DNA from 4 places in the Streptomyces hesseae genome. Region 1 is predicted to be linked to each of the others. Evidence: riboswitches for the same ligand, from Rfam matches in the RefSeq annotation. Region 1 holds a riboswitch; each other region holds the start of a gene.
What was found. A riboswitch is a leader RNA that binds a small molecule or an ion and turns the genes downstream of it on or off. The one in region 1 is predicted to bind cyclic di-AMP.

Region 1 (3,183 bases):
GGCCCCTCGCCGAGCAGCAGCCGGGCCTGCGGGGCGTCGTAGGTGCCGAACAGCATCGACACGTCGAGCCCGTGGGCGGCGCCGAGCGCCCCGCCCAGGACGGGCGCGGGCCGGCGCAGCTCGTACAGGTACGCCGTACCGCCGCCGGCGGTGTGGGCCTCGGCGAGGTGGAGCGAGGGCATGCGGAACAGGACGTCGCTGTGGACGGTCTCGAAGAGTTCCACGGGGGCGGCGTCCGGGTAGGCGGCGCGGTAGGCCCGGGGGCCGTCGGGGCCGGGGGCGAAGGCGGTCAGCACCGCGGCCGTGTCCTCGTCGGTGACCTTGTCCCGGCCCCCGCTCATCACCAGGAACGGCCGGAACTCGTCGCGGGTGTGACCGGTCAGCAGGTCCACGCCGCTCGCCCGGCCGTCCGGCAGGACCGTCCAGGGCGTCTCCGGTACGAGGTCGCCGTCCACCACGACGGAGAACGGGGAGCCGGTCCGGGCCAGCGGACCCCAGCGGTCGGTCTCGGCGGGCAGCCCGTACATCATCGGGGTGATCGCCTCGGCCAGCCGCCATGGGTCGATGGTGGCGAGTCCGGCCGCGGTCGGAGTGGTGCCCAGCCGCCCGGCGAGCTCGGCGGCGAGGCCGGAGGCGAGGGCCGGGGTGGTGTAGAGGCCGGGGACGGACTGGGCGATCGCCCGGCGGAAGAGGCCGGCGGCGCGGGGCACGGCCAGCAGGGTGGCGATCGAGCCGGCGCCGGAGGACTGGCCGGCGACGGTGACCCGCGCGGGGTCGCCGCCGAAGCCGGCGATGTTCTCCTGGACCCACTCCAGGGCCGCGATCAGGTCGAGCAGCCCCCGGTTGGCGGGGGCGCCCTCCAGCTGGGCGGAGGCCTCGGCGCCCACCCGGTAGTTGAGGGTGACCACGACGAGGCCGCCCTGCCGGGCCAGGAGCCCGGCGTCGTAGAGCGGGTCGCCCGCGTAGCCGGAGACATAGCCCCCGCCCAGGATCCACACCAGTACGGGCAGTCCGGAGCCGCCGGGGTCCGGCGACCAGACGTTCAGGGTGAGCCAGTCGTCGCCGGTGGCCGTGCCGGTCGCGCCGACCGGGCCGGACTGCGGGGGCGGCGGGCCGAACTCCGCCGCGTCCCGCACCCCGTCCCAGGAGTGCGGCGCGGCCGGGGCGGCGAAGCGCAGTGCCCCGACGGGCGGCCGGGCGTAGGGAATGCCCCGGAAGACGGCGAGGCCGCCGGTGGTGCGGCCCCGTACGGTGCCCTGGGCCGTGGCGGCTTCCGGGCCGGTGACGTCGCTCATCGTCGCTCCCTCCCCGCGCCCGGAAGCGGCACCCCCGTGCGCGAACGCGGATGTCGGGCGGCCCGGGTCACGGACCGCCCGATCGGGGAGCCTAGTTGACGCGTCCGTACCAGACGCTGCCGGTCCAGATCTTCTCCTGACGGACCGTGGCGCCCGGCTTGGGGGCGTGCCAGATCTTGTTGCTACCCGCGTAGATCCCCACGTGGTAGACGTTGCTGCCCGAGTGGAAGAAGACCAGGTCGCCGACCTGGCGGGAGCCGCTGGAGATGTGCCGGGTGCGGTTGTACTGGTCGGCGGCCACGCGGGGCAGGCTCTTGCCGACCTTCTTGAACGAGTACTGGGTCAGGCCCGAGCAGTCGAACCGGTTCGGGCCGGCCGCGCCGTACTGGTAGGGGGAGCCGGCCTTGCCGGCGGCGACCCTCAGGGCCTGCTCACCGGGTGTGGCCGCGGAGGCCTCGGAGGCGAGGCCGGGGACGAGCACCGATGCCGCCAGCGTGGCGGCGGTGACGGCGGAGGCGGCGCCGGCCCGGGATATGAGAGCGGGTATGCGAGGCATAGCAGACATGCCGAAGCCCTTCGACATCCGCCTACGAAAGATGACCTGTCGGGTTCGGGCTGCGAAGTTGCCCGGCCGGATTTCCCGGCTTCACCCCAAGGACCACCGACTTCGTGATCCGTACCGCTTGGGTCTCCCGCTCCTGCCGATCCATCAATTCGATGCCGCACCCGGGACGGCGGCAGGACTCGGCGTCCGCCCGGGTGGCCCGCCATGGTGACGGGATCTTGTGTTCGGTGAGAGATCCTGCACCATGAATCATTCAAATCCGGTACCCGGGCGGCCATCTGTGAACTTCTTCACTTCGGGAGCAGACCCGGAACCGCGCTCCGCGCGCCCCCGCCGAACTGGCCCTAAACCCTTGTTTCCATGGGTACTTGCAGCATGGAACGAGTAATTCCGGGAACGCCGTTCAGCAGGGCTTGCGCCAGGCGTCCAGCTCCAGCTTCTTCTGCATCGAGCTCAGCCCGAGCCGGCGCGCAGTGGCGCAGAACTCCCCCGTGGACAGTTCGTATTCGACATGGAAGACCGCTTTGTTATGTTTCACGAAGGGGGTGAGCTTCTCGCACTCGTCGTACTGGGCGCACTGCTCGTTCACCGCGAAGTCGAAGACGTCCACCAGCTGCGGGATCTGGTCCAGGTCGTTCTTCAGCCCGATGGCCAGGCCCCGCTCATGGGCGAGATCCGCCAGCATCCGGTTGAAGGCCAGCTGGTGGTCGGCCGTCAGCGGAAAGCCGGTGGAGTTGCGGAATCCCTCGGTCAGGTCGGGTTCGACGGCGTCGAATCCCTTCTGCCGGCACATGTCCATCCGGGCCGCCATGAGCGGCCGCAGGGTGTCGAGACGGCGGATGTCGAACCATTTCTCGCCCTTCCATCCCTTGTTCTTGTTGCCGAGCAGGTTCTTCGGGAATTTCCCCTGGTCGGGCCGGAAGTCCTCCCAGGCGCCGGCATTGATGTAACAGATCGCCTTCCGGCCGCCGGCATGCAATTGGGCCACGGTTTCGGCCGAATTCTCGAAGCCGTCGATGTCATAGACGGGGGCGTCCACCGAGGTGTCGGCCTTTCCGTCCAGCTGCCACTGCCAGCGGGTGCCCGGGCGCGGCTGCCAACGGGCCGCGGCCGGTGGCGAACCCGTGGCCGTTCCGCCGGGTGAGGCCGAACCACCGGGTGAGGCGGAGGCGTCCGGCGTGCCCGAGGCACGCGGGGTGCCGGAGGCGTGGGGGGCCGCCGTGGCGCCTTCGTCGTCCCGGTCCGGCCCGTCGTCGTCGGCGGGCGACGCGGAGCAGCCCGCCAGGACCAGCAGCAGCGCGGCGCACAGCCCCGCGCGGACGC
Region 2 (3,183 bases), on a different contig from region 1:
GACGTGGTGATCGTCGCGGTGGTCGTCACGTCATCTGATTTCCCGATCGCACACAGAACATTCCCGGGATATCCGATATCGGGTGGTTCTGGGGTCGCTATGACCTGATTGCCCTGCCCGGCTTGCCGAACCGGCGCCCCCGCCTGCTCGGTCCACCCGCTCGGCCCGCCCGCTCGCTACGGCTCCAGGCCCCTGCCCCGCAGCCACGACAGCGGGTCCACCGGCGCGCCACCACCCGGCCGTACCTCCAGGTGGAGATGCGGGCCGGTGACATTGCCGGTCGCGCCGACCCGGCCGATGACCGTGCCCGTGCCGACCTTGCCCGACGTGACCACCATCGACGACAGGTGGCAGTACCAGACCTCGGTCCCGTCATCGAGCGTCAGCACGATGCGGTAGCCGTAGGCGCCCGCCCAGCCCGCCTGGGTGACGGTGCCGCCGCCGACCGCCTTCACCGGGCTGCCGGTGGGGGCGGCGAAGTCCTCGCCGGTGTGGTTCGCGGACCACATGTTTCCCGCCTGGCCGAAGCCGGCGGTGAGGGTGTACGAGGCCACGGGGAGGGTGAAGGATCCGCCGGCGCCGCGATGCGCGGAGGTGGACGATCCGGTCGAGTGCCGCTCCGGGGTTCCGGCCGAGTCGGCAGATCCGGCCGATCCGGCCGATCCGTCCGTCGCCGCCCCACCGCCGGCCGCCTCCTGTGCGGCCCGCTGCGCGGCCTCGTACGTCGCCGCCTTCGCGTCCGCCGCCTCGCGCTCGGCCGACTCCCGCTCCGCCGCGGCCTTCTCCGCCGCGGCCTTCTCCGCCGCCGCCTTGCGGTGCTGCTCGGCGGCGGCCTGGGCCACTCGCGCCTGCGCCTCGGCCTCGGCGGCGCCCTGCTGGTGCTCGGCCTGCTGGAGGATGCGGGCCCGCAGCACCTCGCCGGCGTCGGCGGTGTCGCGCACGGTACGTACCGTCTCGACGGGGGCCTGCTGCGCCTCGACGGCCCGCTGCCCGCCCTGCTCGTGACCGTCGGCCATGAACGAGCCGACGACCGGAATGCTCTGGGCCAGGTCCGGCATGGATATGGAGGCCTGCGGGCGGTCCTGGGCGCTGGCCATGCCGCCCGCGCCGACCGCCGCGATCATTCCGGCGCCGAGCACCGCCCCGCTGCGCGCCATCGTGCCGCCGCGCGGCTTGACGACGCGGTGCCGGCCGCGGACGGGCGCCGCCGGGTGCTCCTCGCCGGGGACCCACTCGTCGCCCGCCGCCCGGGGCGCGGGGGCGGGGACGACGGCCTCGGGAGCCGGATCCGGCTCGTAAGGGGGAATGTAGGCGGGGACGAACGGAGGGTCGTACGGAGGGTCGTACGGACTGCCATCGAACGCGGAGCTGTCGGAGCTGTTGGACGCCACGAGGGCGACTCCTTTCCTTCCTGTTCGCCTACCGGGTTAGCTGTCGGGTTCGGAGGAGGAAGGTCTCCTACAGGCCTGCGTTCGGGCCCGATTCACCCCAAATGATGGTTCCCCGGTTCCGCCCGCGGGATTCGGCGAAGGCGCACGGCACCGCCCCTGCGACGGCTGCAACGACCGCGCTGCGTTATCGAACGTTAATAGACAGAGCGGCTGGATTCCAAGCCGAAAGGGTGAATCCAGCAGGCGCGTTGGGGCTCTTTATAAGGCGCTTACTTCTGATAGTTCGTCAGTCGTTATGGATCTGAGGAGATCGCAGGCGCACGGTACGGGCGGTGACCTGGGGACGTTTGTGGGTGATGGGAGCGGTACGGAGCCTGCCGTCGATCCGCCGGATGGCGAGCAGGGCCATGTCGTCGTCCGTACGCCCGCCCGCGTGCCGGGTCACGTCCGCCGCGAGGGAGTCCAGCAGGGCGTCGGGGCTGCGGAACTGCTTGCCGTGGAGCCGTGGCTGGGGGTCATAGAACGCCCCGGCCGCGTCCCTGGCCTCGGTGACCCCGTCGGTAAACAGCAGCAACGTCGCCCCCACCGGGAACTCCCACTCCTCCACCCGGTCCGGCCACGCGCCCAGGTCCTCCATCCCCAGCGGCAGGGCGGGCGTTCGGGGGTGGGTGTCCCCGACGGTGCCGTCGGGATGGAGCAGGAGCGGGGGCGGATGGCCGCGGTTGACGATGCGCAGGGCGCCCGCGCCCGGCTGGACCTCGGCCAGGACGGCGGTGGTGAACCCCTCGGCCTGATCGACGTTCGCGCGCCGTGCGCCCTCCCGTTGAAGCGCGCGCTCCAGCCGCACCGCCAGCCCCTCCAGCGTGCGCTCCTGCTCCGCCGCCTCCCGGAACGCGCCGATCAGGATCGCGACCGCCTCCACCGCGCCGAGCCCCTTGCCCCGTACGTCGCCGACGATGACGCGGACGCCGTACGGGGTGTCCTGCACCGCGTAGAGGTCGCCGCCGATCCGGGCGTCGGCCTGCGCGGCGACATAGCGCGCGGCCACGCGGAGCCCGCCGATCCGGGCCGGGGGCGTGGGCAGCACGGCCCGCTGGGCGGCCTCCGCGACACTCCGCACGGACGCCAGCCGGAGATGGCCGCGCCGTACGACGCGGTTGATGCCCACGGCGAGCGCGCCGACGATCAGGACGGTGGCGACCTCGGTCACCGACTCGCCCATCTCCGGCGCCTGCCGCGAGAGGGAGAGCGTGACCATCGCCGCCAGGGACACGACCGCCGTGAGCAGGGTGGCGAAGAGGGAGAGGAGCGGGGCGGCGACGAGGGGCGCGGAGACGAAGAAGGGGGCGGAGGAGTACTTGGGGGGCGTGAGGACGTCGAAAGCGATGCCGCCGATGACGACGGCGGCGGGGAGGCAGCGGGCGACGACGACCGACGTCACCCGCCCGGGGAGCGGCTCGCAGAGCGGATCCGGCCCGGGCGGCAGCCCGTCTCGCTTCCCCACCGTGTGCTCCTGACCGGCCGACGTCCCTTGCTCCGTACCCGTCCACCCTTGCGGGCGGGGTACGGCCGGGCGAACGGGGTTACGCCGTTCGAGGCCCCGGCCGGACGGCCCCGAGGCCCCGGCCGGCTGGCCGGGGCCTCGGGGCCGTCGGAGTTTCAGGAGGTCAGGGCCCTCAGGGCCGCAAGGCCTCAGGACGCGGCAGGGCGGCGACCGCCGCCACCGCCGCCGCCTCGGCGCGACCGGCCGACGGCGTTGCCCGGACGGGTGCCGCCGGAGCGCCGGGAGCCC
Region 3 (3,183 bases), on a different contig from region 1:
GCGCCGACACCTGGCGGAGCTGCGCGGTCAGTTCGGGCCTGGCCGGCGAGGCGGCCCAGGGCGAGGACAAGGCGCCGGAGGTGGACCCGGGTGACGGGTCGTCCTCCGCAGCGCCGGAGCCCGTCCGCCCGCGTACGCCCGGGCGCGGCAACCTGCCCGCTCCCGAGCGCACGTCGCCCGCGCCGTCCGCCCCGTCCTCCGGGTCGCACAAGCCCGCGCCCGGCTCGTCCGGTTCACCCACCCCGGACTCCTCCGGCACCCCGTCCGCTTCGACGAGCCCGTCCCCGGACACCTCCCCGGGCAAGCACCGCAAGGACCCGTCGGGGCAGCCGACGACGGGTACGACCCCCGGCGCGTCGACCGATCCGACCGCCATCCCGACGGCCCCGGTCGGCAGCCCCTCGAACACCCCGGCGAACACGCCCTCGGACACCCCCGGAACGGGATCCTCGCCTTCCGCTTCGCCGCTTCCCGGCGATGCCGGAACGCCCTCCGGAACGGGCCGGCACCGCGGCGACCCGTCGCCCTCCGGCGATGCTCAGCGGCCCTCCCGGGGCGGCGAGGGCCGGACGGACCTGCCCGCCGCCAACGACTACACCGTGCGGCCCGGTGACAACCTGTCAGCGATCGCCGAGCAGCACTCGGTCGCCGGAGGCTGGCAGACGCTGTATCAGAAGAACGAAAAAGCAGTCGGTTCCGATCCGGACCTTATCCGTCCTGGTCAGAGGCTTGACATCAAGCAGTAGCGCTCCGGTTCGAGGCGAATGTCCGTTCCAGTCGAAAGTGAGACATGGGTCTCGTTGACGACCCGTCGGATGCCTCAAATCCGTTTTGCTCGAATGGCCTCTCACCTGCGGAAACGTCAAGTTTCTGGGGCTAACTCCGGCCGCCGGTGGCTGAAAAGTGGGGTTTGAACCCGTCGGCCGCCTGTGATTACCGTCGTCACCGCTCGCCACCGCGAGCACCACGGCCGCACGCCGAATCCTGCCGGCGGCCGGGGGAGTCGTCGCGCAAGCGCCGTAGGCAGGAGCGGGGGAACCAAGGTAAGTCGCCGTAACGGTCCCAAGGCCAATGGCCGAAGGAACGGGACGGCTTGGGGTGAAGCCCGGAACGCGAAAGCGCACCGGGCCGGGCGAACTCACAGCCCGAACCCGACAGCTCACCTCGTAGGCGTCGGTGAGGAAACCGACTTATGTCCAAGGGCAAGCACCGTCGTCCGTCCAAGGCCGTCCGCATCGTCACGCTCGCCGGCGTCACCGGCGCAGCGGTCGCAGCCCCTCTGATGGTCGCGACCTCCGCCAACGCCGCCTCCGTCTCCACGTGGGACAAGGTCGCCCAGTGCGAGTCCACCGGGAACTGGCACATCAACACCGGCAACGGCTACTACGGTGGCCTCCAGTTCTCGAACTCCTCCTGGAAGGCCGCCGGCGGCACGCAGTACGCCCCGCGCGCCGACCTGGCCACCAAGTCCCAGCAGATCGCCACCGCCGAGCGCCTGCTCGCCATGCAGGGTCCGGGCGCCTGGGGCTGCGCCGGTGAGGGTGGCCTCACCAGTGGCGGCGCCAAGGCGAACGTCGACACCGACGACTCCGACGGCGGTTACGTCGCGAAGAAGTCCACGAAGTCCGCCTCCGGCGCCTACGGCAAGGCCCACGCCGACCGCAGCAAGCGTGAGGCCGCGCCCCAGGGCAAGCACAGCAGCAAGCCGGTCCAGGAGTCGGACGACTCCGACGACGAGGCCCCGGCGCCGAAGCAGACCGCCCCGCGGACCGTCCAGAAGGGCGACGGCGAGTACCAGGTGAAGGCGGGCGACACCCTCGGCACCATCGCCGCGTCCCAGAAGGTCCAGGGCGGCTGGCAGAAGCTGCACGAGCTCAACAAGAAGATCGTGCCCGACGCCGACGTGATCTTCCCGGGCCAGCAGCTCCACCTGCGCTGAGCAAGGGCCGGCCGGGACCCCACCGGGCCCCGGCCGGCCGAGCGACCGCCCCGCTCCGATGCGACTTCCCCCCGAGCCGCATCGGAGCGGGGCTCCGCTCGTTCTGCCGGTCGCTCGTTGAGCGAACACACCGACGATTCGTCCGGGGATCTCGGCGTTTGTGCCAATTTTCGGCGCGGGTGACAGGGCAAGGGCGGGCGCATGCTCCGGGGCCCGTTAGGCTCGTGCTGCAGAACTCCAGACACACACGAAGGAGACCCTCGTGCCGTCCATCGACGTCGTCGTAGCTCGCGAGATCCTCGACTCGCGAGGCAACCCCACGGTCGAGGTCGAGGTCGGCCTCGACGACGGCTCCACGGGCCGTGCCGCCGTACCGTCCGGCGCCTCCACCGGCGCCTTCGAGGCCATCGAGCTCCGCGACGGTGACCCCAAGCGCTACCTCGGCAAGGGTGTCGAGAAGGCCGTCCTCGCCGTCATCGAGCAGATCGGCCCGGAGCTCGTCGGCTACGACGCCACCGAGCAGCGCCTGATCGACCAGGCCATGTTCGACCTGGACGCCACCGACAACAAGGGCTCCCTGGGCGCCAACGCCATCCTGGGCGTCTCCCTGGCCGTCGCGCACGCCGCCTCCGAGGCGTCCGACCTGCCGCTCTTCCGCTACCTCGGCGGCCCGAACGCGCACCTGCTGCCCGTTCCGATGATGAACATCCTGAACGGCGGCTCGCACGCCGACTCCAACGTGGACATCCAGGAGTTCATGATCGCGCCGATCGGCGCGGAGTCCTTCTCCGAGGCCCTGCGCTGGGGCACCGAGGTCTACCACACCCTCAAGGCCGTCCTGAAGCGCAAGGGCCTGTCCACCGGCCTCGGCGACGAGGGCGGCTTCGCCCCGAACCTGGGCTCCAACCGCGAGGCCCTCGACCTCATCCTCGAGGCCATCAAGGAGGCCGGCTACACCCCCGGCCAGGACATCGCGCTCGCCCTGGACGTGGCCGCCTCCGAGTTCTTCAAGGACGGCGTCTACAAGTTCGAGGGCAAGGACCGCACCGCGGCCGAGATGACCGAGTACTACGCGGAGCTCGTCGCCGCGTACCCGCTCGTCTCCATCGAGGACCCGCTGTTCGAGGACGACTGGGCCGGCTGGAACACCATCACCGAGAAGCTCGGCGACAAGGTCCAGCTCGTCGGTGACGACCTGTTCGTCACCAACCCCGAGCGCCTCGCCCGCGGCATCGAGGAGAACT
Region 4 (3,183 bases), on a different contig from region 1:
ATGGGCCTGCTCGCCGACGCCCTGCGCGCCCCGGCCTTCCCGGACAGCGAGATCGAGCGCCTGGTCGACAACCGCCTGGACGAGATCCCGCACGAGCTGGCCAACCCGGCCCGCCGGGCGGCCATGGCGCTGGCCGCCGAGCTCTTCCCGGCCGACTCCCGGATGTCCCGCCCCCGTCAGGGCGCGCAGGAGACCGTCGAGCGCGTCGACGCCGCGGCGGTCCGGTCCTTCTACGAGGCCCATGTCCGCCCCGCCACCACCACCGTGGCGATCGTCGGCGACTTCACCGGCATCGACCTCGACCGGACCCTGGCGGAGTCCCTGGGCACCTGGACCGGCACCACCGTCGAGCCGCTGCCCGTGCCGGCCGTCACCGCCGACGACACCGGCCGCGTCGTCATCGTGGACCGGCCCGGCGCCGTGCAGACGCAGCTCCTCATCGGCCGTACCGGCCCCGACCGGCACGCGAGCATCTGGCCCGCCCAGATCCTCGGCACCTACTGCCTCGGCGGCACCCTCACCTCCCGCCTGGACCGCGTCCTGCGCGAGGAGAAGGGCTACACCTACGGCGTGCGCTCCTTCGGCCAGGTGCTGCTCTCCGCCCCCGACGGGACGGGCACGGCCATGCTCGCCATCAGCGGCTCCGTGGACACCCCCAACACCGGCCCCGCGCTCCAGGATCTGTGGACCGTGCTGCGCACCCTGGCGGCGGAGGGCCTGACCGAGGCCGAGCGCGACGTCGCCGTGCAGAACCTGGTCGGTGTCGCGCCGCTGAAGTACGAGACGGCCGCGGCCGTCGCCGCGACCTTCGCCGACCAGGTCGAGCAGTACCTGCCGGACGACTTCCAGGCGCGGCTGTACGAACGCCTCGCGCAGGCCGGCACGGTGGAGGCCACGGCGGCCGTCGTGAGCGCCTTCCCGGCCGACCGCCTCGTCACCGTCCTCGTCGGTGACGCCGCCGAGATCGCCGAGCCCGTCAAGGCCCTGGGCATCGGCCCGGTGACGGTCATCCCCGCCTGACGGCGACTCACCACCCCGGCGCGGCGGCCACGCTGCGCCGGGGCAGCGTTGGCGCATGGGTCCGTTGTGACCCATGCGCCTCGCTTATGTCCGCTTTCAGGCGGAGGTTGCATGTTGGTCGTGTGGCGTACGTCATAAAACCCCACTTCTGTTTGCTGTTCGAATCTGACGCCGATTAGCGTCAGGCCCGGCAGCCCGCCTATCGGAGCCGCGACCGCGGCCCCCGGGCAGCCATCGCCGAGTTCCCGAGGCGCGAGCCGAGGGGAGCCGGGGACCCAAACGTCCCTGGGGTGAATCGGGCCCCTCTCACGAGGGATCCGTAGGAGACCTTCCTGCTCCGAACCCGTCAGCTAACCCGGTAGGCGAGAGGGAAGGAAAGGAACAGCCGCAGACATGGCGTTCACCCGTGCCACCGGGAAGCACCGTCGTCCGAGCCGCGCCGCGCGCGTCAGCGCCAATGTGGCGGGCATAGCCACCCTGACGGCCGCCGGCGTCGTCGCCGGTGTCGCCGCCCCGGCCTTCGCCGCCTCCGACGACGCCCAGCGCCCCGAGGACACCGGCCTGACCCAGGCCGTCGTCATCGGCGACGTCATGGCCGAGCACGTCGACGCCCAGGCCGAGTCCCAGCGCAGCGCCGCCGACGAGGCCGCCGCCCGCCTCCAGGCCGAGGAGAGCGCCAAGCAGAAGGCTGTCCAGGCCAAGCAGCGTTACGAAGAGGCCAAGCGCAAGGCCGAGGAGGAGCGCGCCGCCAAGGAGAAGGCCGCCCGCGACGAGGAGCGCAAGCGCCTCGGCACCTTCGTGAGCCCCATCGACGGCTCCTACGTCTCCACCGCCTACAAGGCCTCCAGCGGCCTGTGGTCCTCCGGCAGCCACACCGGCATCGACATGCACGCCGAGACCGGCACCTCCGTCCACGCGGTGGGCATGGGCACCATCGTCGAGGCCGGCTGGGGCGGCGCCTACGGCAACAACGTCGTCATCCAGATGGCCGACGGCACGTACACCCAGTACGGCCACCTGTCCTCCATCGACGTCTCCGTCGGTCAGTCGGTCACCCCGGGCCAGCAGATCGGCCTCTCCGGCGCCACCGGCAACGTCACCGGCCCGCACCTGCACTTCGAGGCCCGCACGGCCCCCACCTACGGCTCGGACATCGACCCGATCGCCTACATGGCCGCGCACGGCGTCAACCTGTAACGACGCGCGACGACTTCCGAAAGGCCCCGGCCCCAGGCCGGGGCCTTCGTGTTGGCCAAAAAATATCCATGAAGCGGCGGCACCATCGGAAAACGCCCGGGATTGCCATAGAGTCGCCGAACGGACGTCAATCGGCCGTGCTGCAGGGGGATTGAAGCATGAGGCGGAGGTAGACCCATGCGGGGCCGTACGTGAGCGGCGACGGCGAAGGGCCGCGCGAGAGCCGTCGTATTTCCACGCACGCGGTGTGCACCGCCATCCGCGACGACATCGTCTCCGGCGCTTTCCCGCCGGGCAGCCGGCTCATCGAGGAAATCCTCGCCCGCCGCTACGGCGTCTCCCGGGTGCCCGTGCGCGAGGCGCTGCGCACCCTCGCCTCCGAGGGCTTCGTGACCACCCGCCGGCACGCCGGCGCCTGTGTCGCCGAACCCACCGAGCGCGAGGCCGCCGACCTTCTCGACATCCGGGCCCTGCTGGAGCCGCTGGGCGCCGCCAAGGCCGCGCAGCGGCGCTCCGAGGCCCATCTCAAGGTGTTGCGGGGCCTGGTCAGGCTGGGTCAGGAGCGGGCCCGCGCGGGCCGTTGCGCCGAACTGCGTCAGCTCGGCGACTGGTTCGACGAGACGCTCGCCCAGGCGTCCGGCAGCCCCTCGGTCGCCGGGCTCCTGACCCAGCTGCGCCGCAAGATCGCCTGGGTGTACGCCCCGGGGCCCGTGGTCCGGCCGCTGGAGACCTGGGAGGCGTGCGGGGCGCTGGTGGACGCGGTGGCCCGCGGGGACGTGGAGCGCGCCCGGGAGCTGGCCGCCGTACGGGCCGGCCGTTCACCCGGTGAATTCCTGCTGCGGCGGACCGGCGGCGACCGCGTCCATCCGCCGAAACAGCCCGTAAACACGGCGGGCGTCCGTTCTTAACAAGGGCCCGCTATTCCTGGAGGAATAGCGGCCGGGAATTCGTGGCGGTCCCCGGCCG

Region 2: it holds a riboswitch for cyclic di-AMP, as region 1 does, so the genes downstream of both, RM609_RS20815 (M23 family metallopeptidase) here and RM609_RS02420 (C40 family peptidase) in region 1, are expected to answer to the same signal.
Region 3: it holds a riboswitch for cyclic di-AMP, as region 1 does, so the genes downstream of both, RM609_RS06200 (transglycosylase family protein) here and RM609_RS02420 (C40 family peptidase) in region 1, are expected to answer to the same signal.
Region 4: it holds a riboswitch for cyclic di-AMP, as region 1 does, so the genes downstream of both, RM609_RS14235 (M23 family metallopeptidase) here and RM609_RS02420 (C40 family peptidase) in region 1, are expected to answer to the same signal.

Annotation. Positions count from the first base shown of each region.
Region 1 covers NZ_JAVRFI010000001.1:648,349-651,531, forward strand. The annotation lists gene RM609_RS02415 (carboxylesterase/lipase family protein) at 1-1,295, opposite strand, end outside; gene RM609_RS02420 (C40 family peptidase) at 1,387-1,860, opposite strand; cyclic di-AMP (ydaO/yuaA leader) riboswitch at 1,865-2,017, opposite strand; gene RM609_RS02425 (endo alpha-1,4 polygalactosaminidase) at 2,264-3,183, opposite strand, start outside.
Region 2 covers NZ_JAVRFI010000013.1:166,207-169,389, reverse strand. The annotation lists gene RM609_RS20820 (MFS transporter) at 1-29, opposite strand, end outside; gene RM609_RS20815 (M23 family metallopeptidase) at 177-1,391, opposite strand; cyclic di-AMP (ydaO/yuaA leader) riboswitch at 1,402-1,538, opposite strand; gene RM609_RS20810 (PP2C family protein-serine/threonine phosphatase) at 1,678-2,895, opposite strand; gene RM609_RS20805 (DEAD/DEAH box helicase) at 3,084-3,183, opposite strand, start outside.
Region 3 covers NZ_JAVRFI010000003.1:46,074-49,256, reverse strand. The annotation lists gene RM609_RS06205 (transglycosylase family protein) at 1-746, shown strand, start outside; cyclic di-AMP (ydaO/yuaA leader) riboswitch at 1,006-1,188, shown strand; gene RM609_RS06200 (transglycosylase family protein) at 1,193-1,939, shown strand; gene eno (phosphopyruvate hydratase) at 2,202-3,183, shown strand, end outside.
Region 4 covers NZ_JAVRFI010000007.1:200,691-203,873, reverse strand. The annotation lists gene RM609_RS14240 (M16 family metallopeptidase) at 1-1,020, shown strand, start outside; cyclic di-AMP (ydaO/yuaA leader) riboswitch at 1,246-1,400, shown strand; gene RM609_RS14235 (M23 family metallopeptidase) at 1,414-2,217, shown strand; gene RM609_RS14230 (GntR family transcriptional regulator) at 2,409-3,125, shown strand.